DNA from 2 places in the Phyllobacterium sp. RCAM01083 genome. Region 2 is predicted to be linked to the other one. Evidence: riboswitches for the same ligand, from Rfam matches in the RefSeq annotation. Region 2 holds a riboswitch; the other holds the start of a gene.

Region 1 (11,079 bases), 450 kb from region 2:
TTTGCCTATCTGCCTGGTCTCTACGGTCACAGATTCAAATGTCAGTTTACGCATGATGTGAGACGCCCAAGAAACAGCCATGTCCCCTCAAACCCGCATTATATTGGCATTCGATAGTGAGCACAACTCTTCCGGCCGGGCATACCGCCAAGCCGGTTATGCCTGACAGGCCATTGCCGTGCGACGAGTGCCCTCGATCACAGTGCGTCTGAAGATGATCGCGTTACTTGCCGCATTCTTCGAACAACTTGGAAACAACTGGCAAAAAGTGATCTTCATAGGTCAAGCAGGAGTGATAAATACCCGCCGCAACTCTTTCACGTCCGATTTCCTCCCACTCGGGATTTTTCGGTGTGTGCCAATCGGTGACTTGAGAAATCAGCACTTCCCTGTCCATTGCTGCAGGGTATTGTTTCAAAATGGAGCGCGCCTCATCAACCAGTGGAAGATAACGCGCCACCGCCGCCAATTTTCGCGTGCGGGCTTCCCCATCCAAAACCAGTTCACAGACACGATCGCCTTTTGCTCCAGCTGTCGCGGCGGAAAAGAGGAGTTCGGCCGGTTTGCCGCGCGCGCACAATCGCTTTTGCAGGATCGCGCCCATGGCCGATGCCAGGTCGTGGATTGGATTGTATCCATCACGTGCATCCGCAACTATTCTGTAAGAATGATGCTCTCCAATATCAGCCTCAATTGACGCGATCACCCCCGCGAAAAACCCGTGATCATGACGTGCCAGCGCTTCGTACCAAAGCCGGTCCGAAATATCGCCAAATATCGCGCCCGCAGCGGATCCGGTCTTTTCGATGATTTCCCGGGAATAATGCGTTCGGGACTGTTCCTTGCTTCCAGATCCGTCTGTCAGAAAGAAAACAAGGGGCTTGTTCAATTCCACCCAATGGTGAATGCGCAGCTCATGCCCAGGATGCGCCAAAAGAAGAATACTTAGTGTTTGTTTATTCTGCATTGGTGAAATAGACCATAGCTGCGCAACAAAAGCATCGGGGAAATATAAAGTGCGTGTTCTTATTACAAATTTTGTTTTTGGAATGCGGTCCGGATCCGAAAGTGTCGTTGAACTGCTGGCTGACGCACTTCGAGGTGCCGGCCACCAGGTGATGATTTTTGCCCCGACATTGGTCGGCGACACCAACTGGATGATACAGAAGGGACATCAGATCTATCACGCGATAGATCAGATACCCTATCGGCCTGATGTCATTCATGCCCACCATGTGTCCCCATGCTTTATTGCCATGGCACGTTTTCCCGACGTGCCGGTCGTCTACACCTGCCACAGTTCCGTGTTCGAGATCGAAGCGCCTTTGCTGCACCCCCAGATCAAGCACTATGTCGCCGTAGATGCAGCGTGCAGAGACAAATGCTTGTCCAGAGGCATCCCGGCCAATCGCCTGACCACGATAGAAAACGCCGTTGATTCAGCGCGTTTTATCGCACGGCCCCCTCTTCCGGACCGCCCCCGGAAGGCGCTCCTGCTTACCAAGGCCAGCGGTCATGCTGAATTGGTGCGGCGCGCATGTGCCGCAGAGACCATGACCCTTGACGAGCTGGGCCCTGGAACAGGCAAGTTTTCCGATGCGCTTGAGAAGGAATTGCTCCAATATGATTTGGTCTTTGCAACGGCGCGCATGGCGCTGGAAGCGGCCTTTGTCGGATGTGCGGTTGTTGTATGTGACGGTCGCGGCTTTGCCGGACTTCTCACGACCCGCAATGTCGCGGCCTGGCGGAAGAATAATTTTGGTGTGCGGTTGCTCGCCCGGCCGACAACTGTCGGGCTATTGCAGGAAGCGATCCAGCATTATGACGCCAAGGATGCGGCAGATGTAGCCGTATATCTGCGTGAGCATTCGCCGGCAGACAAATATGTCTCCCAATACGAAAAACTCTACCGTTCGGCCATCAAGGCAGGATCACCCGGCCTGCCTGCACTCGATCTTGCCAATGGCCAATGGGCGCAGGAACTCGTTGCAACCGCTGAAAAAAGAACCTGGTTTCGTATCGCCTCTGACATGCATTGGATGCCGGAAACAGACACTCTCAGGCAAATGCTGGATCAATCAAAATCAGAGATCCTTGCCGAACTGCATTCGGTAACAGAGCGTCATCTGCCCAATTCCCATTCCATGGAAACGCTCGCTCAAACATTGACCACGAAAATCGATAAACTCGATCGTGAAATTTCAACGTCAACGAATATCCTGATGAGTTTGAAGGCCATATATCAAGCGCTCATACCATCTCCACTCAGGCGCGTTGGTGCAGTGTTGCGGGCGCGCTCAAAGCGGCAAAACAAATCGCCGTAGTCGAAAATATCCGGCGCGAGGACCACCTCAATTACAAAAGCCCCCGCGTCCGGAGATACGGGGGCTTTGGAATATCGCACCAATCCTGTCGATTGGCCATTTCGGTCTCAGCGGCGGGCGTCCAACAGGTCGTTCACTTTGTCAATTTGCGCCGTCGTGAGTGTCCGATGGAAATCCGTGCTCAATTTGGCTTCCGCGGCTTCGAGGGCCTGCTCCCGCAACGTGGGATCAGTAATGGCAAGGGCTGCTTCGCGGCTGCGTTCGTAAGCGGCGATCTTACCGACGGAGGAATTGGGGGCTGCCCGCTCCCGTGCCCGCGCGGATGCATGTGCTGCGTTAAGCGGACCCAAGGTATTCTTGTCCAGATCCCTGTCGCTCAGATCTGCTTCCTTGGTCTTGGATTTGTCATTTGCGTGGTCGCCCTTGGCATTGCCATGGCCTTCACCGCCATTGCCTTTTCCGCCGCCCTCGCCGCCACCGTTGCCATTGCCATTTTTGGCCAGTGCAGAACTGACAAGGCTGTAATTGCCCGTCGTCGAGAGTGCTGTGCCGGCAACCAGCAAACCAAAACATGCAACGGCAACAAAACCGCGCTTCACAAGAGTCATACCCATCTCCTCAATATGTCCCGGTGATCGTTCCCCTGCCGGAACGTTAAGAATCCGTTTAGGGCCATTATGAGGCGCTAATAGCGATAATAGTGCCTGTGATGACGATGGTGCTTCCAATAGCCGGGACGGTGGTGCCGATTATTCCAGTGGTGGCGGCGATGGTGATGACCTCTCCAGCCGTGCCGATAATGATGGCGGTGGCCCCAATGCCTGCCGCGATTGTGCTTGTATTTGACCAGCTCCACATTCGAAGCGATCGGCGCGCGTTGGACGGAGATAGGCGAGGCCTGCGCGGATACGATTGATGTCAGGCCCATCACAAGCGCGATGAGGCCAGCAGCCACTAGGGAAAGAATATTCTTTATGACAGCTCCCTCCAGATGATCCCTCTCCACATTACGCCGTTGTTGATGAACATTCAAACAAGCACGCCGCGGCAAGCGAAAAGCAGGCGGGTCTATTCGCCGCGAGGCAATTTTTCCAGCACAAGCTGCAGAGTGGACGTCAAAACGTCGATATTCTCTTTGCCGGCGACGCTTTCCCAGTTCTGTTGAATACGTTTGCCCGCCGCCATCGCCGTGGGCTGCACCGCCTGCCCCCGGACTGTGAGAAAGACCAATCGCCCCCGCTTGTCCCGAGGATCGGGGCGACGCTCCACATAGCCAAGCTTTTCAAGCTCTTCCACCGCCTGGGTGATCGATTGTTTGCGGGTTTTTGACAGTTTCGACAGTTCGCTGACCTGAATTCCAGATGAAGGCGTAAAGGCCAATACATTCGAATGGGATGGGCGAATATCGACGAACCCCGCCTCATCGAGCGCGGTGTCGATAGCCTGCGTCCATTGCTGATGCAGGAGCCGCAGAAGAATTCCGAGATTGGGCGTTGGTGAACTCATCAGCGTGCTGTTTCCCGTTCGTGTGCGGAGCCAGAATCCTTCAGATATTGACAGGTGACTGTCTACACGATATTAGACAGTTACCTGTCAATATCTGAAGAGGACAATCTCATGCCATCCATCTCCATCCTTGATTCAACCCTATACTACGAAGAAACGGGCGTGGGTACGCCCATTGTATTTCTCCATGGGAATCCCACCACATCGCATTTGTGGAGAAACATTACCCCCGCTCTGTCGGGTTATCGCCGTCTGGCTCCCGATCTGATCGGCATGGGGCGCTCGGGCCGCCCCTCCCTCGACTACAGTTTTGCCGATCAAGCCCGCTATCTCGATGCCTGGTTCGATGCACTGGGACTATCCGATGTCATCCTTGTTGGCCACGACTGGGGCGGTACGCTCGCCCTGGATTGGGCGGCGCGTCATCCGGAGCGGGTGCGGGGCGTCGCCTTCATGGAAACAATTCTGCGGCCGATGCGGTGGGCCGATTTTCCGCCGGAGGTTGCAGAACGGTTTCGGGCATTGAAGACGGAGGGGCTTGGCGAGACCATCGTGCTCCAGAGCAATAGCTTCATCGAACAAACCTTGCAGGCAACGGTGCTTTCCGGCCTTTCAAGCGAAGATATCCATGCCTATACGCAGTCATACACCACCCCTGAAAGCCGCCGGGCCATTCTCGAATGGACGCGCTCAATGCCTGTCGATGAGGAACCGGCGGCGCTGATTGAAAGAATGCGGCATTTCAACACCTGGCTTGCCGACAGTGTCGATGTTCCGAAACTGTTGATTGCGTTCGAAGGATCGGGAAAAAACCTGGCGATCGGGGCGGACATGGTAGCCTGGTGCAGGGCCAACTATGCCAACCTCAGCGTTGTCAATTGCGGTGCCGCCAAACACAATGCACCGGAAGATCAACCCGAGGAAATCGCGCAATCACTTGGCAAGTGGCTGGAGCAGATCAATATTTGACAACCGGGTCAACGCGAGGCGGCATCCCTGCTGCCGTCTTGCGTTCCATGCAAACAAGGGATGGAGCGGGTGAAGGGAATCGAACCCTCGTATGCAGCTTGGGAAGCTGCCGTTCTACCATTGAACTACACCCGCCTATGCCCGCGGACTTGCCTCGGGGCAGATAACCGGAATGAAAAGCAGCCGGGATCGATAGTCAACCGGATTCGCACATCACCCTGCAAACAGCGTGTATATCAGCTACGGCGCATGCGGCCGGCGATAGCGACAATGCCAAGGCCGATCCAGCCCAGCACCGCAATCAGCAGAAGCGGCGCGGCCGGGATCATCAGCCAGCCCAGCACACCCATCGTGTAAAGCGTATCGCCAATGTCGATGCCGCCCAGCAGACACGGGTGAACGCTGTTCTCATCCACCGTGCAGCCAAGCGTATTGGCGATCGCATAGGTCACCAGGACCGACAACAGCGGCAGCAGCGCAATGAACGTCAGAATGGCGAGCACGACAGCTGCTGCACGCCGTTTCGAGCCGGTTTTCCGAGGCATCGCAAACCTCCAATCCTGCATGACAAATCCCAGGAATACATCCAGGCCGTCAAATCGGCGTCTTGTCAATCAACCGCGGTTCACGAGCGGAAATGTTTGGAGAGTTTCAGGCCCTGCGCCTGATAGTTCGAGCCGAGGTCGGTGCCATAAAGGGCCTTGGGCCGCTCCAGCATATGCTCATAGATCAGGCGGCCGACGATCTGGCCATGTTCGAGAATGAATGGCACCTCGTGGCTGCGCACTTCAAGCACCGCGCGGCTGCCGGTTCCGCCTGCAGCGGTGTGCCCGAAACCCGGATCGAAGAACCCGGCATAGTGCACGCGGAATTCGCCGACCAGCGGATCGAACGGCGTCATCTCCGCCGCATAAAGCGGAGGAACATGCACGGCTTCACGCGACACGAGAATGTAGAATTCATCGGGATCGAGCACCAGTTCGCGCGCGCCGCGATCATGGATCGGCTCCCAGAAATCGAAGAGGTCATGCGCCCCGCGCTTGTCAACATCCACCACGCCCGTGTGGTGCTTGCCGCGATAACCGACGAGGCCGTTCGCATCGCCGGTCAGGTCGATGGACAGGGCAATGCCGCCGCCCGATATGTTCGGCGTGTCCGACGCCACGAGCGTCTCGCTTGCATGCAGTGCGGTCAGTTCCGTCTCGTCGAGCTGCGCCCGTCCGGTGCGGAAGCGTATCTGGGAGAGACGCGATCCTGCACGCGCCACAATCGGGAAGGTACGCGGGCTGACTTCGAGATAGATGGGGCCATTATATCCCGCCGGCACCTTGTCGAATTCCTGTGCCCCGTCAACGATGACGCGGGTGAAAATATCAAGACGCCCGGTCGAACTCTTGGGATTGGCCGATGCGGAAACCCCGGCAGGCAGCGCCAGGCTTTCCAGCAGCGGGACGATATAGACACAGCCGGTTTCCAGCACGGCACCGTGACTGAGGTCGATCTCGTGCAGCTTGAGTTTTTCCAGCTTGTTGATGACGGGGGTTCCGGGCCCCGGCATGAAACTGGCCCGTACGCGATAGGCTTTCGTGCCCAGGCGCAGGTCCAGGCTGGCCGGCTGGATCTGATCAGCGTCGAAATCACGCTCGGTTTTCAGTGCACCGGCCTGATGCAATGCCCTGATGCCGCTATCCGCCAGAATGCCCGCTTCACGTATACTCATATCGACCGCCGAAACCTCATATAATTTCCCAAAAGCTTTAGCGTCTCACCCGATTGACGCAAGCCGCCAAGAGGATTAAAGCAATTTTATCCCGTGGTGATTTGGCCGGCCGGCTTGCAGCCACGTTAAACAATTTGCTAAAAGAGGCCCGGTCTCGTCCGGCCTTTTTGCGATTCCCGCAAGGCCGGTTTTTTATTGGCCAGATTCTGGCAGATTGAGAAGACGATGACCACAACCCGTAAGCTGCGCCCCGCGACACAACTCGTTCATGCCGGAACCTTGCGCTCCGGTTTCGGTGAAACATCGGAAGCCCTCTTCCTCACTCAGGGCTTTGTCTATGACACGGCGGAAGCCGCCGAATCCCGCTTCAAAGGCGAAGAACCCGGCTTCATCTATTCGCGCTACGCCAATCCGACAACCGATATGTTCGAAAAGCGCATGTGCGCGCTCGAGGGCGCGGAAGATGCGCGCGCAACGGCTTCGGGAATGGCTGCGGTTGCGGCGGCAATCCTGTGTCAGGTCAAGGCCGGAGACCACGTTCTGGCCGCGCGCGCCCTGTTCGGCTCGTGCCGCTACATCATCGAGACGCTCCTGCCCAAATATGGCGTGGACTTCACCCTGATCGACGGCTCCAAGGCCGAGAACTGGGAAAAGGCCATCCGCCCGAACACCAAGGCGCTGTTCCTGGAAAGCCCGACCAATCCGACCCTCGAGATCGTCGATATTGCCGCCGTGGCCAAGGTCGCCAATTCCGTCGGCGCCAAACTGATCGTCGACAATGTGTTTGCGACCCCGCTGTTCCAGAAGCCGCTGGAACTTGGCGCCCACATCGTCGTCTATTCGGCCACCAAGCACATTGAAGGCCAGGGACGCTGTCTTGGCGGCGTCATCCTTTCCGACAAGAAGTGGATTGACGAAAACCTCCACGAATATTTCCGCCACACCGGCCCGGGCCTCAGCCCGTTCAATTCCTGGATCATGTTGAAGGGGCTTGAAACCTTGCCCGTCCGCGTCCGCCAGCAAACCGAAAGTGCGGCGAAAATTGCCGACTTCCTCGCGGATCATCCGGCAGTTTCCAGGGTTATTTACCCCGGCCGTGCGGATCACCCACAGGCGGACATCATCGCCAAACAGATGACCGGTGGTTCCACGCTCGTGGCCTTCGAACTCAAGGACGGCAAGAAGGCGGCCTTTGATTGCGAGAACGGACTGGAAGTGGTGCGGATTTCCAACAATCTTGGAGATTCGAAGAGTCTCATCACACACCCCGCGACAACCACGCACAAAAACCTTACAGATGAAGCACGTGCAGAACTTGGCATTTCGGACGGGCTGCTGCGCCTGTCGGTTGGCCTGGAAGATGCCGACGATCTGATCGAGGATTTCGATGCTGCCCTCAAGGCAGCCAAGTAAGACAGAACCAATCCCGCACTGAAACCAATTTCAGTGCGGGAGCGGTATATTTAAGTATAAACGTTGCAGAATGTTGGCTATTCACATTAAATTTAATCATCTTTATGTATTGTAATGGTTGACGAGACGGCCACGACCCGCAATATCATTGATAAGACAAGGTTTATCATGTATCGCGCAGTCACTCAGAATATTGAAGTAATCGTAGAACCATTCTATCTGGAGGAGCAGTCCAATCCGGAAGAAAACAGATATGTCTGGGGATACCGGATTACGATCGCCAATGAATCCGACGGCACCGTCCGGCTTCGGGCACGCTATTGGAAAATCACCGATGGGAACGGCCAGATCGAAGAGATTCGCGGCCCTGGGGTCATCGGTGAACAGCCGGTGCTCAATCCCGGAGACTCGTTCCAGTATTCCTCAGGCTGCCCGCTGACAACGACATCCGGTGTGATGGTTGGCCGTTATTCCATGGAAAGCGAAACCGGAAACTTGTTCGACATCGAGATACCGGCTTTTTCGCTTGATTTGCCGGATCAATTGCGGACATTGAATTAATTCTCGACCGGACTGTTGCCTTTGCGGAGCGCAATCGTTGCAAGCGCCGTTTTGATCACATGCATGAGTACACGCCCTGATGACCAGCCAAACTGAAATGCCGTACCTGAAGGCGCTTGCCTGCTCCGTTGTCACCTTTGCCATTGGTGTCGGCGCACTTTTTATGGGCTATGCCCTGCCAAGCATTCAGGCCGGCAAGGCCGGCATGCCGGAACTTCTGGCGCTGGCGCTTGTGCCGGGCCTTGTCGTCGGCCTCTTCGCCAAACGTTCGGCGAAGCCGTGGCCGTTGTGGCTGATCATCGGTGCGTTCCTGATTGTCCTGGTTGCCGTCACCGCTGCCCACGAGGCGCTGGTATCCTGGCGGATCGCCAACGGGCTGCTGAAATAGCAATTCACCTGCGGCACTTGTGACGCCGCATTACGCCTTCTTGACGAATTCCGTTTTCAGAACCAGGCCTTTGACCTGTTTGGTGTTGCACTCGACTTCGCCCTCGCGGCCGTTCAGGCGGATATTCTTGACGAGCGTACCCCGCTTGATCGTCTCAGATGTTCCCTTGACTTTCAGATCCTTGATCAAGGTGACGGAATCGCCGTCCTGAAGCTCATTTCCGTTGCTGTCGCGTACGTCCACAGGGGCAATCCTCGTTTGGATAATCAGTTCTTTGGCAGGAATTCCGCCGGGTCAAACTCGTAATGGGTCGAGCAGAACTCGCAGGTCACGCTGATCTTGCCATCTTCGATGCTGTCCGTGATTTCTTCGGCGGTAAATCCGGAGAGGACGCCTGCAATCTTGTCACGCGAGCAGGAACAATCGTCATTCACCGGCACTGCGTCGAACACGCGGACGCCGCGTTCATGGAACAGGCGGTACAGCAGCCGCTCCGCGCCCACCTGCGGATCGGTCAGTTCCGAACTCTCGATGGTCGCAACCAGAGCTTTCACTTCAGCCCAATCATCGTCCTCTTCAATATCGTCCTCATCCTCGTCGGTATCCGGCGCATCGCCCGCAGGCAGATCACGCTGGCGGATACGCAGCTCGGATTCCGGCAGGAACTGCACGATCAGCCCTCCGGCGCGCCATTGCTCGACAGGTTTGCCATCCTCGCCGCGTTCTATGAGCTTGGCGACGGACAGGCGGATATCGGTCGGAATCTGCTCCGACTGGCGGAAATAGGTCTTGGCTATTTCCTCCAGGTTGGAACCATCGAGTGCAACGATACCTTGATAGCGCTGGGTGTACTCGCCCTGATCAACCGTCAGCGCCAGCGTTCCCGTCCCCATCAACTGCTCCGGCGAAAGCCGGTGCGCGGCGATCGCCTCGGCCAGCCGGTCTTCGTCATAGCGGGCATAGGCGCGCACCGAATTCGGCGTGCGGAAATCAACCACCAGCATGTCCACAGGCCCATCGGACTGCGACTGGAAAATGAACTTGCCGTCGAATTTCAGTGACGTTCCCAAGAGCACGGTCAGGACAATCGCTTCGGCCAGGAGCTTTGCAACCGGCTCCGGGTAGTCGTGCCGGCTGAGAATATCGTCCAGCGTCGCACCCAATTGCACGGCGCGGCCGCGGGCATCGAGTGTCTCGACTTGGAACGGCACAACCGCATCATCCCCGGCGAAGACGTATTCGTCGGAGCGCTTGGTGATGTCAGGCATATCAGACACGCGGGCGACCTCCTTCGAGACACCAGGCTAGAATGGCTTTTTGCGCATGCAACCGGTTTTCGGCTTCATCGAAAACGACCGAGTGCGGCCCGTCAATAACGGAATCCGTTACTTCTTCGCCGCGATGAGCAGGCAGGCAGTGCATGAACAGGGCATCGGGATGCGCGTGCTTTATCAGGGCATCATTGACCTGATAGGGCATGAACACATTGTGACCGCGCGCACGGCCTTCCTGTCCCATAGAAACCCATGTATCGGTGACGATGCAGTCAACGCCCTCGACAGCCGCGATAGGATCGGATGTCAGCTTGACATTACCGCCGGCGCTCTTGGCCCAGGCGAGATATTTGCTCTCGGGCTCGCTGCCTTCCGGCGTGGCAATGTTCAGGTTGAAATCAAAGCGCGCAGCCGCTTCAACGAGCGAATGCAGCACATTGTTGCCATCGCCTGTCCAGGCAAACGTCTTACCCTTGACCGGACCGCGATGCTCTTCGAACGTCATGATATCGGCCATGATCTGACAAGGATGCGTGTCGTCCGTCAGGGCATTGATGACGGGAACCGTGGCATTCTCAGCCATTTCGATCAGCCGGTCATGGGTCGTCGTGCGCATCATGATGATATCGACGTAGCGCGAAAGCACCTTTGCCGTATCCGCAATGGTCTCGCTGCGGCCGAGCTGCATTTCGGAACCGGTGAGCATGATGGTTTCGCCGCCCAGCTGGCGCATGCCGACATCGAAGGACACGCGGGTCCGCGTCGAAGGCTTGTCGAAAATCATCGCAAGCACCTTGCCTGCAAAGGGCTTCTCAATATTGCCTGCCTTGAGGCGGTTCTTGCGCGCGCGCGCATCATCAAGAATGGAACGCAACACACCGGAAGAAAGCGCCGAGATGTCCGTGAAGTGACGGAGGTCCTGCT
Region 2 (11,079 bases):
ACCGCAGCCGGTCCGCGCCTGGCTATCCGCTCGGCATAGGCCTGCGCGGCGGTGACGGCGGCACCGGTTTCCACCACGTGGTCGACGATCCCGAGCGCGGCCGCTTCGGTCGCGCTGAAGATTTCGCCGCCCAGCGCCATGCGGCGGACAGCCTGTGCCCCAAACCGGCGGACAAGCCGCTGCGTTCCCGACCAGCCCGGCACCATGCCGAGGCCCGTCTCCGGCAGGCCGATGCGGATATGCGTCTCGGCAATGCGAATATCAGCAGCCGCGGCAAGTTCGAGCCCGCCGCCCAGCGCATGACCGTTGAGTGCGGCAATCAATGGCACGCGCAACGTCGCCAGACGCTCGAAGACGCGATGCCCGAAGCGGACCCAGGCGTGACCGAATTCGTTCGGCGTCATCGCCGCCCAGGCCTTGATGTCGCCGCCTGCGGAAAAGGCCTTACCGGCGCCGGTCAGGATGGCGACGCGAATATCGGCATTGGCCTCCAATTCGTCGCACGCGGCTGAAAGCTCCTTCAGCATGGCAATATCGAAAGCATTGAGTTTTTCCGGGCGCGACACGGTGATGGTTGCGACAGGCCCGTTGAAGTCAACCGTGATGCGGGGCTCAGCCATGGAGCGTCCTTTCCGGTTTCTGCGGCAGCTTCAGTCCGAAAGGCCCTTCGGCGAAGAGCTCTGCCGCCATCAGTTTCAGATCGCCGGCAACGATGAGCGGGAATTCCGACTGATCGAGAATCTGGGTCTGGAGATCGACACCCGGCGCAATCTCGGTCAGCACGATGCCTTCCGGGCGCAGGACCATGACGCAGCGCTCGGTGACATAGGTGATGTCCTGCCCCTGCTCCACGGCACGGCGGCCGGAAAAGGTGACGTGCTCGACTTCGTTGACCAGTTTCTTCAGCTTGCCTTCCTTCTCGATGACCAGCCTGCCATCGGCCACATGCACCTTCGCACCGGCATTGAACATGCCGGAGAAGACGATCTTGCGGGCCCGCGCGGTGATATCGACGAAACCGCCGGCACCGGCCGTCACATGCGGGCGGAAGCTGAGCTTGGACACGTTGACCGAGCCGGATTTGTCGATCTCGAGGAAGGACAACAGCGAGGCATCAAAACCCGCACCCTGGAAATAGGTGAACTGGTGCGGCGACGGCACGAAGGCTTCGGCGTTGGAGGCGCAGCCAAAGGCAAAATCGAGAAGCGGGATACCGCCGACCGGCCCCTGCTCGATCACCCATGTCACCGCGCCGTGCAGGCCCTCTTCGAGCAGGATGCGCGGGACATTGGCGGAGATGCCGAAACCGAGATTGACGGCGCTGCCTGCCTCAAGCTCCGTCGCGACACGGCGGGCAATCACCTTCTGGATGTTGAAATCCGGCAGGGCGAAATCGTCGAGCGGATGGAAGATCTCGCCCGAGATAGCCGGATCGTAGACGGTCTGCGTTGTCTGCTTCTGGTCGGGGTCGACGACGACATAGTCAACGAGAATGCCGGGAACGCGCACGTCATGCGGTTTGAGCGAACCGCTCTTGGTGATGCGCTTGACCTGCGCAATGACAATGCCGCCATTGTTGCGCACGGCTAGAGCCTGATCGAAGCCGCCGAGGTATGCGCCCTCATGCTCATAGGTCAGATTACCGCGCTCATCCGCCGTGGTGGCGCGGATGATGGCGACCTGTGGGATAACGGGTTTGAAGAACAGCCACTCTTCGCCCTCAAACTCGATCTTGCGGACCACCGGCTCGCGGGCGGCCGAGGCATTCATGGCGCAGCCCTGGCGGTCCGGGTCGACGAATGTATCGAGCCCGACCTTGGTCAGAACGCCCGGACGCTTGGCCGCCGCCTCGCGGTGCATGTCGAACAGGATGCCGGAAGGAATGTTGTAGGCAGCCACCTCGTCATTGCCGATCATCTGCCAGATCAGCGGCGGTTCGGCGGTCGATGGCCCGGAAGGATAGGAGCCGCCGAGAATGCGCTTGAGCAGCCCCTTCTTGGCGATGTAATCGATGCCTTTGATGCCGCTCATGTCACCCGCCGCAATGGGATGCAGCGTGGTCAGATCGCGCGGATGGCCCGTTGCATCGAAACGCGCGCCGATGGCTTTCAGCATCAGATCGGGGCAGCCAAGGCCGCTCGACGACGAGACCGAAACGATCGCTGCGTCGGGGATGAGGTTTGCCGCCTCTTCAGGGGTTATGTGCTTGCTCATGCTTGACGTCGTTCTCTTCAAAGACCTGGATTGATTGTCTGTGCGGTGCCAGTGCGGGCGGCCTCGGTGACCGCAAGACCGGCGGCAAGCGACCAGACACCATCTTCACCCGTTGCCGGTGGCTGCCCCTTGCCGAGGATGGCGGCATGGAATTTGGCAATGCCGGTTTCGTAGAGGTTCCGGTGGTCGAGCTTGAGCTCGGTTTCACCCTCGGCATTGCGCAGGGTGACGGTGCCGACCGGCTTCTGCGTCATGACATTGCGGCCGACCAGCGAGCCTTCGGAGCCGTGCACCTCGAAGCCGGTTTCGGCATATTTGGTGGTGAAGCCATCATGGAACTGGGCAATCAGGCCCGATTTGAAGCGCAGCACGCCCATGACGCCATCGGCAAGGCCTGCCTTGCCGAGGCCGCCGATCTGGCTGGCGGCAACCGCCTCGACAGGATCGTCGCCCAGCACATAGCGCAGTGTATCCGTATCATGCACGGTGATATCCAGGATGACGCCGCCGCCAGCTTCCGGCTTGTCAAGCCGCCAGCCCTGCAGGTGCGGCGGCAAATAGACCGCATGGAAAACCCGGGCGGCAAGCGGCGTACCGATCCGGCCGGCAGCAATGGCATCGCGCATGGCGGTGTGGCTCGCGGCATTGCGCAGATGATGATTGGTGCCAAGCACCACACCGGCCGCGCGGCAGGCGTCAACCATGGCCCGCGCATCCGCAAGGCTCATGGCCAGCGGCTTTTCGCACAGCACATGCTTTCCCGCAGCCGCGGCCGCGAGCACCTGATCCCTGTGCAGCTCATTGGTGGTCGAGATATAGACCGCATCGACATCCTGATCGCCGACCAGCGCATCGAGGGATGCAACGGATTTGGCAATGCCGTGATCGGCAGCATATTTCCGGCCACGCTCGGCACTGGTGCTCATGACGGAAACGATCTCGCCGCCTTCGGCACGGATCGCATCGATCACCCATTCATGCGCAATCGTGCTTGCTCCGATCAATCCCCACCGCGTCATGCCATTTCCTCCAGATGATTGTTCCTGACCGGCGCACCGCAGCTTTGCCGCACCACAAGGCGCACGGACGTCACCAGCGATTCCTGTTCATTGCCGCCGGCATTGATCTGCTTGAGCAGGAGCTGGGCCGCACGCTGGCCCATGCCCTGCGGGTCGACCGAAACGGTTGTCAGCGCCGGGACGGCGGTCTTGGCCTCGATCACGTCGTCGAAACCGATCACGCCAAAACCCTTGCCGGGCTCGATGCCGACGGCCCGCAAACCATCGCAGACACCGAAGGCCACCGCATCATTGAGGCACAGCGCCGCCGTTGCCCGATCGGGATGGAGCATCATGCGCTCGACAGCGGCAACGCCACCGGCGCGGGACGGCGCGGAATGGATGATCAGCGCCTCATCGACGGCAATGCCCGCTTCCTGCAGGGCATCGCGATAACCGCGCAGCCGCTCGGCAAAAACCGCGGTATCGAGAAAGCCGCCCATGAAGCCGATGCGCGTGTGGCCAAGGGCAACCAGATGACGCACGGCCGCCTTCGCGCCGGTATAATTGTCGGAAAGCAGGGTGGAGACCTTGGCACCCGGCAGATTGCGCACCACGACCACCACCGGAATACCGCTGTCGATCAACGGCTTGATATCCGCCGCCTCGGTACCGCGCGCCGGCGACAGGATCATCCCGGCAATGCCGTTTTCCCGCATGGACGCGATGACTTCGCGCTGGCGGTCGACGCTCTCGCCGCTATGGGCAAGGAACTGCACGTAGCCTGCCGACTGAACGACCATATCCATGCCGACGGCGAGTTCGGCGAAGAAGCTGTTGGTAAGATCATTGACCACGATGCCGACGATTTTCGAGCGCGCCTGGCGCAGGTTGGCCGCACCGCGATTATAGACATAGCCGAGATCCGCGATGACGCTGTTGACCTTCTCACGGGTCTTTTCATTGACCAGCGGACTGCCCTGCAGAACCAGCGACACGGTGGATTTCGACACGCCGGCGGCATGCGCAATATCCACAACGGTTGTCCGGCTTCGGCTCACGGTCTTCCTCCCAGTCAGACGATGGATATAATTGGAACGTTCCAAATATGTCAAGCAGGAAAAATCAAGGACTATCACGATACATCGTCACGACAGCACAGAAAGCCATGATTTACGGTGATTTCCTGCTCATTTTAACTCTCTCAGCCGGCGACCTTTCATTTTTCGGCTGCACAAAGGTTCGGATTTTTTCTCTTGTTTTTTGGAACGTTCCAAATTACAAAACCCTTCATATGACCGGGAGCGATATGATGAGCCTAGTTCTGAACCTGCCCGCCGCCGACGGCACACTTTCAGCCTACCGCCTTTCCGGCGAGCCGACAGCGCGGCCGGATGCTCCGCCATCCTTCAGCCGTATCGCCTACGCGGCCGCCCATGTGGTGTCAGATCCGCTTCGGGACAGCGCGCCCTGGGGTTCGCCCGCCATCGACTGGGATGCCACCATGGCCTTTCGCCATCATCTCTGGTCACTTGGGTTCAAGATCGCCGAAGCCATGGACACGGCCCAGCGCGGCATGGGGCTGAATTGGGCAGGCGCGCAGGAACTGATCCGCCGCTCGCTCGCCGAGGCGCGCAGCGTGCCGGGGGCGGACCTTGCCTGCGGTGCCGGGACCGACCAGCTGGCGCCGGAAAACACCCGCAGCCTCGCAGACGTGATCGCCGCCTATGAGACGCAGATCGGCTTTGTCGAGGCTGAGGGCGGCCGGGCCGTGATGATGGCCAGCCGGGCGCTCGCCAAAATAGCAAAATCCCCGGATGACTACCGGGCCGTCTACGGCGAAATCCTGCGCCAGACGCGCAACAAGGTCGTCCTGCACTGGCTCGGTGACATGTTCGATCCGCACCTTGCCGGCTACTGGGGCTCCCATGCCTTCGACGACGCATTGGAAACCGTGCTTGCCATCATCAATGACAACAGGGACAAGGTCGAAGGCATCAAGATTTCGCTGCTCGACAACACCAGGGAAATCACCCTGCGCAACCGGCTGCCCGAGGGGGTCCTGTGCTTCACCGGCGATGATTTCAATTATGCCGAACTGATCGAAGGCGACGGCGCACGGTACAGCCACGCCCTGCTCGGCATTTTCGATGCGGTCGCGCCGCAGGCCTCGAAGGCACTGGCGCTGCTGGCAAAGGGCGAGACGACGGCCTTCCGCGCGGTGATCGAACCTACCGTGCCGCTCTCCCGAAAAATCTTCGAAGCCCCGACGCAGTATTACAAGGCGGGAGTGGTTTTCCTGGCCTGGCTCAATGGTCACCAGAGCCATTTCACCATGCCCGCCGGCATGCAGTCGGCACGCGGTATCGTTCACTATGCCGATATTTTCCGGCTGGCCGATCAGGCCAATGTTCTCGACAGGCCGGAACTTGCCACAAGCCGCATGAAGAGCCTGCTTCAGCTATACGGTCTCTGATATCCGGCTTCTGCTGGAGCCCCCTTGATCCCGCGGGCTTGCCGGGCGATTGTCCGTGCCGACTCGCTCCATCATCCGGGATTCTCATGAAGCTGCTTTACCAGACACACTCGCCCTACGCCCGCAAGATACTGGTCGCCATTCACGAAATCGGTCTGGCGGACAGTGTCGAGGTCATCCACCACGAAACCAGCCCGACCCGGCGCAATGAGGCGGTCTATGCGCTCAACCCGCTGGGAAAGGTTCCGGTGCTGATCGGCGAAGACAGCTTTGCGCTGTTCGATTCGGTTGCGATAGCGGACTATCTCAGTACCCTCCCCGGTGGCTCCGCCCTCATCCCGCCAAGCGGGAATGCACGCTGGGAAACACTGCGCCTGCAGGCGGCGGCGCAGGGCATTGCCGATTCCGGCATCGTGGTGCGCTGGGAAACCGAGCGACGGCCGGAGCCTCTGCGCTGGCCGACCATGCGCGATGCCCAGTTGCAGAAAATCATCGCGGCCTGCGATTTCGCCGAGAACGAAGCATCCCTCGAGGGCCTGCCGCGCATCGGCGAGATCGCCCTGGCGACAACGCTCGACTGGATCGCGTTTCGCAACATCTATCCGTTTGCTGAAGGACGCCCGCGCCTTGCCGCGTGGTATGCCGGCTATTGCCGGCGGCCATCGATGCAGGCGACCGCTTTTTCCGGTGAAACGCACGATTGAGACGGCAGTGAAACACTGTCTCATCTGGCCCATGCGGCGAGCGACAGCCCGCCGCATTTGAATCCGATAGCTATTTGCACAAGCATCCAGTATTGAAGAACCCGTGGTGATTTGGCCGGCCGGCTTGCAGCCACGTTAAAAAACTCGCTAAAGGGCCGCGTGCGGACCGGAAGCGATCTATCGGCTTTTTTGGTGACCGTGATGCCTATCAAGATTCCTGACAAACTGCCCGCCTTCGATACTTTGGTAAGCGAGGGCGTACGCGTGATGACGGAAGCCGTGGCTATCCGTCAGGATATCCGCCCGCTCCAGATCGGGCTGCTGAACCTGATGCCCAACAAGATCAAGACAGAATTGCAGATCGCGCGCCTGCTTGGCGCTTCGCCGCTGCAGATCGAACTTTCGCTGGTGACCGTCGGCAGCTACAAGCCGAAGAATACGCCCGAAGACCATCTCAGCGCCTTTTATGAGACATGGGAAAAGGCGCAGCACCGCACGTTCGACGGTTTCATCATTACCGGAACCCCCGTCGAGACAATCCCGTTCGAGGATGTCAGCTACTGGCCGGAAATGCGCGATATCCTGGAGTGGACGCAAACCAACGTCCATTCGACGATGAATGTCTGCTGGGGAGCGATGGCGGCACTTCATCATTTCCACGGCGTGCCGAAGCATGCGCTTGGCGAAAAAGCATTCGGTGTCTACAGCCAGAGAATCCTGAAGACAGCGTCGCCCTATCTCAACGGCTTTTCCGACGATTTCGCCGTTCCGATATCACGCTGGGCCGAGGTGCGGCCGGCGGACATTCTTGCGCGGCCGGAACTGACGCTGCTGGCACATTCGGAGGAGAAGGGAGCCTGCATTGTCGAAGATCCGCGGTATCGCCGCCTTTATGTGCTCGACCATCTCGAATATGATTCCGGTTCGCTGGCCGATGAGTATTTCCGCGATATTCAGGCCGGGGTACCGATCAACCTGCCGTTCAACTATTTCCCCGATGACGACACATCAAGGCGGCCGCCCAATCGCTGGCGCTCGCATGCGCATTTGCTCCTGTCCAACTGGATAAACGAGATTTATCAAACGACACCCTTTGATATCGGTTCAATCGGAAAATCCCGATAAACGACGGCCGGGCCAGCACGGCTGCCCGCCCTTCACTGCTGGATAGGGCAGCGTGGAGCCTATTCCGGCGCGGTGTCCGCTCGGCGCAGGACGGTTTTGGCCATGAAGGTTTCGAGGGCGGCGGTTTCTGCGCCGGTGACATGCAGGCCGACCTTGGTGCGCCGCCACAGGACATCCTGGGCGGTCATCGCCCATTCCTGCGCGATGAGGTAGCGCACCTCCGCCGCGTAGAGATCCCAGCCGAAATGCTCGCCGAGATCGGCGGGGGATGCCGCCGTGCCCAACAGCCCCCAGGCCCGCGTGCCGTAGAGCCGTACGAGCCGGTAGGCATGGCGCGGTTCGAGGAAGGGGTAGTCGGCTTGCAGCCGCTGCAGCTGCGCCGCAAAGCCGTCCGCCGGGAAATCGCCGCCCGGCAGCGTGCCGGCCGCCGTCCATGGCTTGCCCCTGGCCCCGAGCTTCTCCTCGATCTTCTCCAGCATGTGCTCCGCCAGCCGCCGGTAGGTGGTGATCTTGCCGCCGAATATGTTCATCAGCGGCGCCAGCCCCGCCGGCGCATCGCTTTTCAGCACATAGTCGCGCGTCGCCTCCTGCGCCTTCGAGGCCCCGTCATCATAGAGCGGGCGCACCCCCGAATAGCTCCACACCACATCGGCGCGCTGCACCGGTGCGGCAAAATATTCGCTGGCCGCCGCGCAGAGATAATCGGTCTCCGCAGCGGTGATCGTCACCTCGGCCGGATTGCCGTGATAATCCTGGTCCGTCGTGCCGATCAGCGTGAATTCCTGCTCATAGGGAATGGCGAAGATGATGCGTCCGTCGGTGTTCTGGAAGAAATAGGCGCGCGGATCGTCGAACTTTTTGCGCACCACGATGTGGCTGCCCTGCACCAGGCGCACATTGTGCGCCGCCTTGAGCCCGGCCACGCCGGTCAGGACCTCGTCCACCCAGGGACCGGCCGCATTGACCACGAGCCGCGCCCGCACCGTCTCCACCGCGCCCGACAGGGCGTCCTGCACGTCCAGCGTCCAGCCATCGGCCGCGCGCCGCGCCGCCGTCACCTTGCTGCGGGTGCGGATCACCGCGCCGCGGTCGGCCGCATCGCGCGCATTGAGCGCCACCAGCCGCGCATCATTGACCCAGCAGTCGGAATATTCGAACGCCCGCGTATAGAGCGACTTCAGCGGCCTGGCCGCCGCATCGCGCGTCATGTCGAGCGTGCGCGTCGCGGGCAGCTTCCTGCGCCCGCCAATGTGATCGTAGAGGAACAGGCCCAGCCGCAGCAGCCAGGCCGGGCGCAGCCCCGCATGGTGCGGCAGCACGAAGCGCAGCGGCCAGATGATGTGCGGCGCCGCCGCCCACAGCACCTCGCGCTCCATCAGCGCCTCGCGCACCAGGCGGAACTCGTAATATTCCAGATAGCGCAGCCCGCCATGGATCAGCTTGGTGGAGGCCGACGAGGTGCCGCTGGCCAGGTCGTTCATCTCGGCCAGACACACGCTGTAGCCGCGCCCCACCGCATCGCGGGCAATGCCGCAGCCATTGATGCCACCGCCAATCACGAAAATGTCGTAGATCCCGTCCTGTGCCACCGCTCATCTCCCTGTTCGCAACCGTCCTGCCCGCCAGCGCCAGCCAATATAGCACCACTGCGAAACAAATACGAAACCAAAAGAAAATATAACGCGCATCAACTCACCCGGCAAGCCGGGATTCAACGGGATGTTTCGACCAGCCGCACATCCGCGTCCGCACAAATCGTGCGGATGATCTCGCTGTCGCAGCGGTCGGTGATGAACGTATTGACCTGTGACAGATGGCCGATGCGCACCGGTGCCGTCCGCTCGAACTTGGTGGAATCGGACACCAGGATCACGTGCCGGGCATTGGCCATGATGGCCTGCGCCACCTTGACCTCGCGGAAATCGAAGTCGAGCAATGCGCCGTCATGGTCGATTGCCGACGTGCCGATGACGGCGAAATCCACCTTGAACTGGCGGATGAAGTCCACGGCGGCCTCGCCGACAATACCGCCATCGGAACCGCGTACCACCCCGCCGGCAATGACCACCTCAATGTCGGGGTAAACCCGCAAATTGTTGGCGACATTGATATTATTTGTGATCACCATCAGGCCTTTCCGGCCCAGCAATGCCTGACCGACCGCTTCCGTGGTCGTGCCGATATTGACGAAGAGCGAGGCATTGTCGGGAATGAGCGCGGCGGCGGCCTGACCGATCGCCTCCTTTTCGGTTGCAGCGATCAAACGCCGCGCTTCATATTCCAGGTTCTGGATACCCGACGGGAACAGCGCGCCGCCGTGGATCCGGTTCAGCAGCCGCTGATCGCACAGATCGTTCAAATCCTTGCGGATGGTCTGCGGCGTCACGCTGAAATGCGCAGCGAGATCATCCACAAGCACCCGGCCATGGAGTTTGGCCATTTCGAGAATTTCAGCGTGCCGGGGCGGCAGGAACATGAGGTATACTTTCGGTTTCGTTTTTCTGAATACTATACGAAAATGAAAATGAGCGCATGTCAATTAGCAATAAAGCGAAGTTGGCAGGCGACTGTGATTTCCAACGCGCCAAATCACATGGCGGCCATCGTCGCGGTTTGAAGATGTCCGGAGCTGGCGTCAATCCTCCCGAAAATATTCCGGCCACGGTGTCGGAAATGTCTTTTTGCGTTCGTCCTTGCGATAATCTTTGGCACGCCGTGCCAAATCATAGGAGGACATGATTATGGAAAGAACCGGACCGACAACAATTTCAGCCAAGGCGCGCTGGGCAGGATGGATTCTCAGCGGCCTCGTCATCCTGTTTCTGGTGTTTGACTTCAGCATCAAACTGGTGCCGCTCGATATCGTGCTCAAGTCAATGGCCGAACTGGGGTATACGGAGAGTGTGATCATGGCGCGTGGACTGGGCGTTCTGCTGCTCATCTGCACGGTGCTTTACGCCGTCCCGCAAACGTCGCTGCTCGGCGCCATCTTGCTGACCGGCTATCTCGGCGGTGCCATAGCGACGCAGCTCAGGGTCGGTAATCCCCTCTTCAGCCATTTGCTGTTCGGCGTCTATCTCGGGCTTATGGTCTGGGGCGGGCTTTATCTGCGCGATCCGCGCCTGCGCGCTTGCATGGCGCTCCGCCCGGCGAACGGGCCAACTGTGCGATAGCGCCGCAATGCCGGCATCCGGCCGCCGACGAACCGCGGCCGGATTTTGCCCCTGTTCTATCGGGTTGCGCGCAGTGTCAGCTGCGTTGCGCCTGCAGCGACATTCAGTCCCTGGGTGGCTTCCGCGCTGAATGGCTGCAGGCCGAAGTTCTTCGATGTGCCGCCGACCAGTGCGTTCGCACCGAGACCGAGGCCAACCGAGGCACCCGCGGTCACGCCGACATAATTGCCGGCAAGGGCGCCATCGCCCGCCCGGTTTCCGGCAGCGGTATAAACAACCCACTGCAGATAGGATTTCCTGGTCACCCCGATATCGACGCCAAGTTTGCCGATGCGTCCGGCGTATCTTTCGACGGAACCATTGGTCCGCATGAACCTGCATTGAACGGC

The links. Region 2 has a riboswitch for S-adenosylmethionine ahead of ACZ25R_RS20410 (homoserine O-succinyltransferase). Riboswitches for the same ligand answer to the same signal wherever they lie in the genome.
Positions count from the first base shown of each region.
Region 1: linked by a shared signal. The riboswitch ahead of ACZ25R_RS18205 (O-succinylhomoserine sulfhydrylase) and the one ahead of ACZ25R_RS20410 (homoserine O-succinyltransferase) in region 2 are both predicted to bind S-adenosylmethionine.

Region 1 covers NZ_JBVFZN010000005.1:2,310,767-2,321,845, forward strand. The annotation lists gene ACZ25R_RS18160 (DUF982 domain-containing protein) at 1-54, opposite strand, end outside; gene ACZ25R_RS18165 (hypothetical protein) at 224-967, opposite strand; gene ACZ25R_RS18170 (glycosyltransferase) at 1,017-2,324, shown strand; gene ACZ25R_RS18175 (Holotricin-3 precursor) at 2,432-2,932, opposite strand; gene ACZ25R_RS18180 (MarR family winged helix-turn-helix transcriptional regulator) at 3,393-3,830, opposite strand; gene ACZ25R_RS18185 (haloalkane dehalogenase) at 3,921-4,799, shown strand; tRNA gene ACZ25R_RS18190 (tRNA-Gly) at 4,861-4,934, opposite strand; gene ACZ25R_RS18195 (hypothetical protein) at 5,036-5,344, opposite strand; gene ACZ25R_RS18200 (2'-deoxycytidine 5'-triphosphate deaminase) at 5,425-6,519, opposite strand; SAM riboswitch at 6,603-6,682, shown strand; gene ACZ25R_RS18205 (O-succinylhomoserine sulfhydrylase) at 6,745-7,932, shown strand; gene apaG (Co2+/Mg2+ efflux protein ApaG) at 8,101-8,493, shown strand; gene ACZ25R_RS18215 (hypothetical protein) at 8,573-8,881, shown strand; gene ACZ25R_RS18220 (alkylphosphonate utilization protein) at 8,912-9,124, opposite strand; gene ACZ25R_RS18225 (Hsp33 family molecular chaperone) at 9,148-10,149, opposite strand; gene argF (ornithine carbamoyltransferase) at 10,151-11,079, opposite strand, start outside.
Region 2 covers NZ_JBVFZN010000005.1:2,759,575-2,770,653, forward strand. The annotation lists gene ACZ25R_RS20380 (enoyl-CoA hydratase/isomerase family protein) at 1-620, opposite strand, end outside; gene ACZ25R_RS20385 (acyl CoA:acetate/3-ketoacid CoA transferase) at 613-2,214, opposite strand; gene ACZ25R_RS20390 (Gfo/Idh/MocA family protein) at 2,232-3,233, opposite strand; gene ACZ25R_RS20395 (LacI family DNA-binding transcriptional regulator) at 3,230-4,273, opposite strand; gene ACZ25R_RS20400 (dihydrodipicolinate synthase family protein) at 4,525-5,688, shown strand; gene ACZ25R_RS20405 (glutathione S-transferase family protein) at 5,775-6,392, shown strand; SAM riboswitch at 6,486-6,563, shown strand; gene ACZ25R_RS20410 (homoserine O-succinyltransferase) at 6,594-7,517, shown strand; gene glpD (glycerol-3-phosphate dehydrogenase) at 7,577-9,106, opposite strand; gene ACZ25R_RS20420 (DeoR/GlpR family DNA-binding transcription regulator) at 9,229-9,993, opposite strand; gene ACZ25R_RS20425 (DoxX family protein) at 10,253-10,690, shown strand; gene ACZ25R_RS20430 (DUF992 domain-containing protein) at 10,747-11,079, opposite strand, start outside.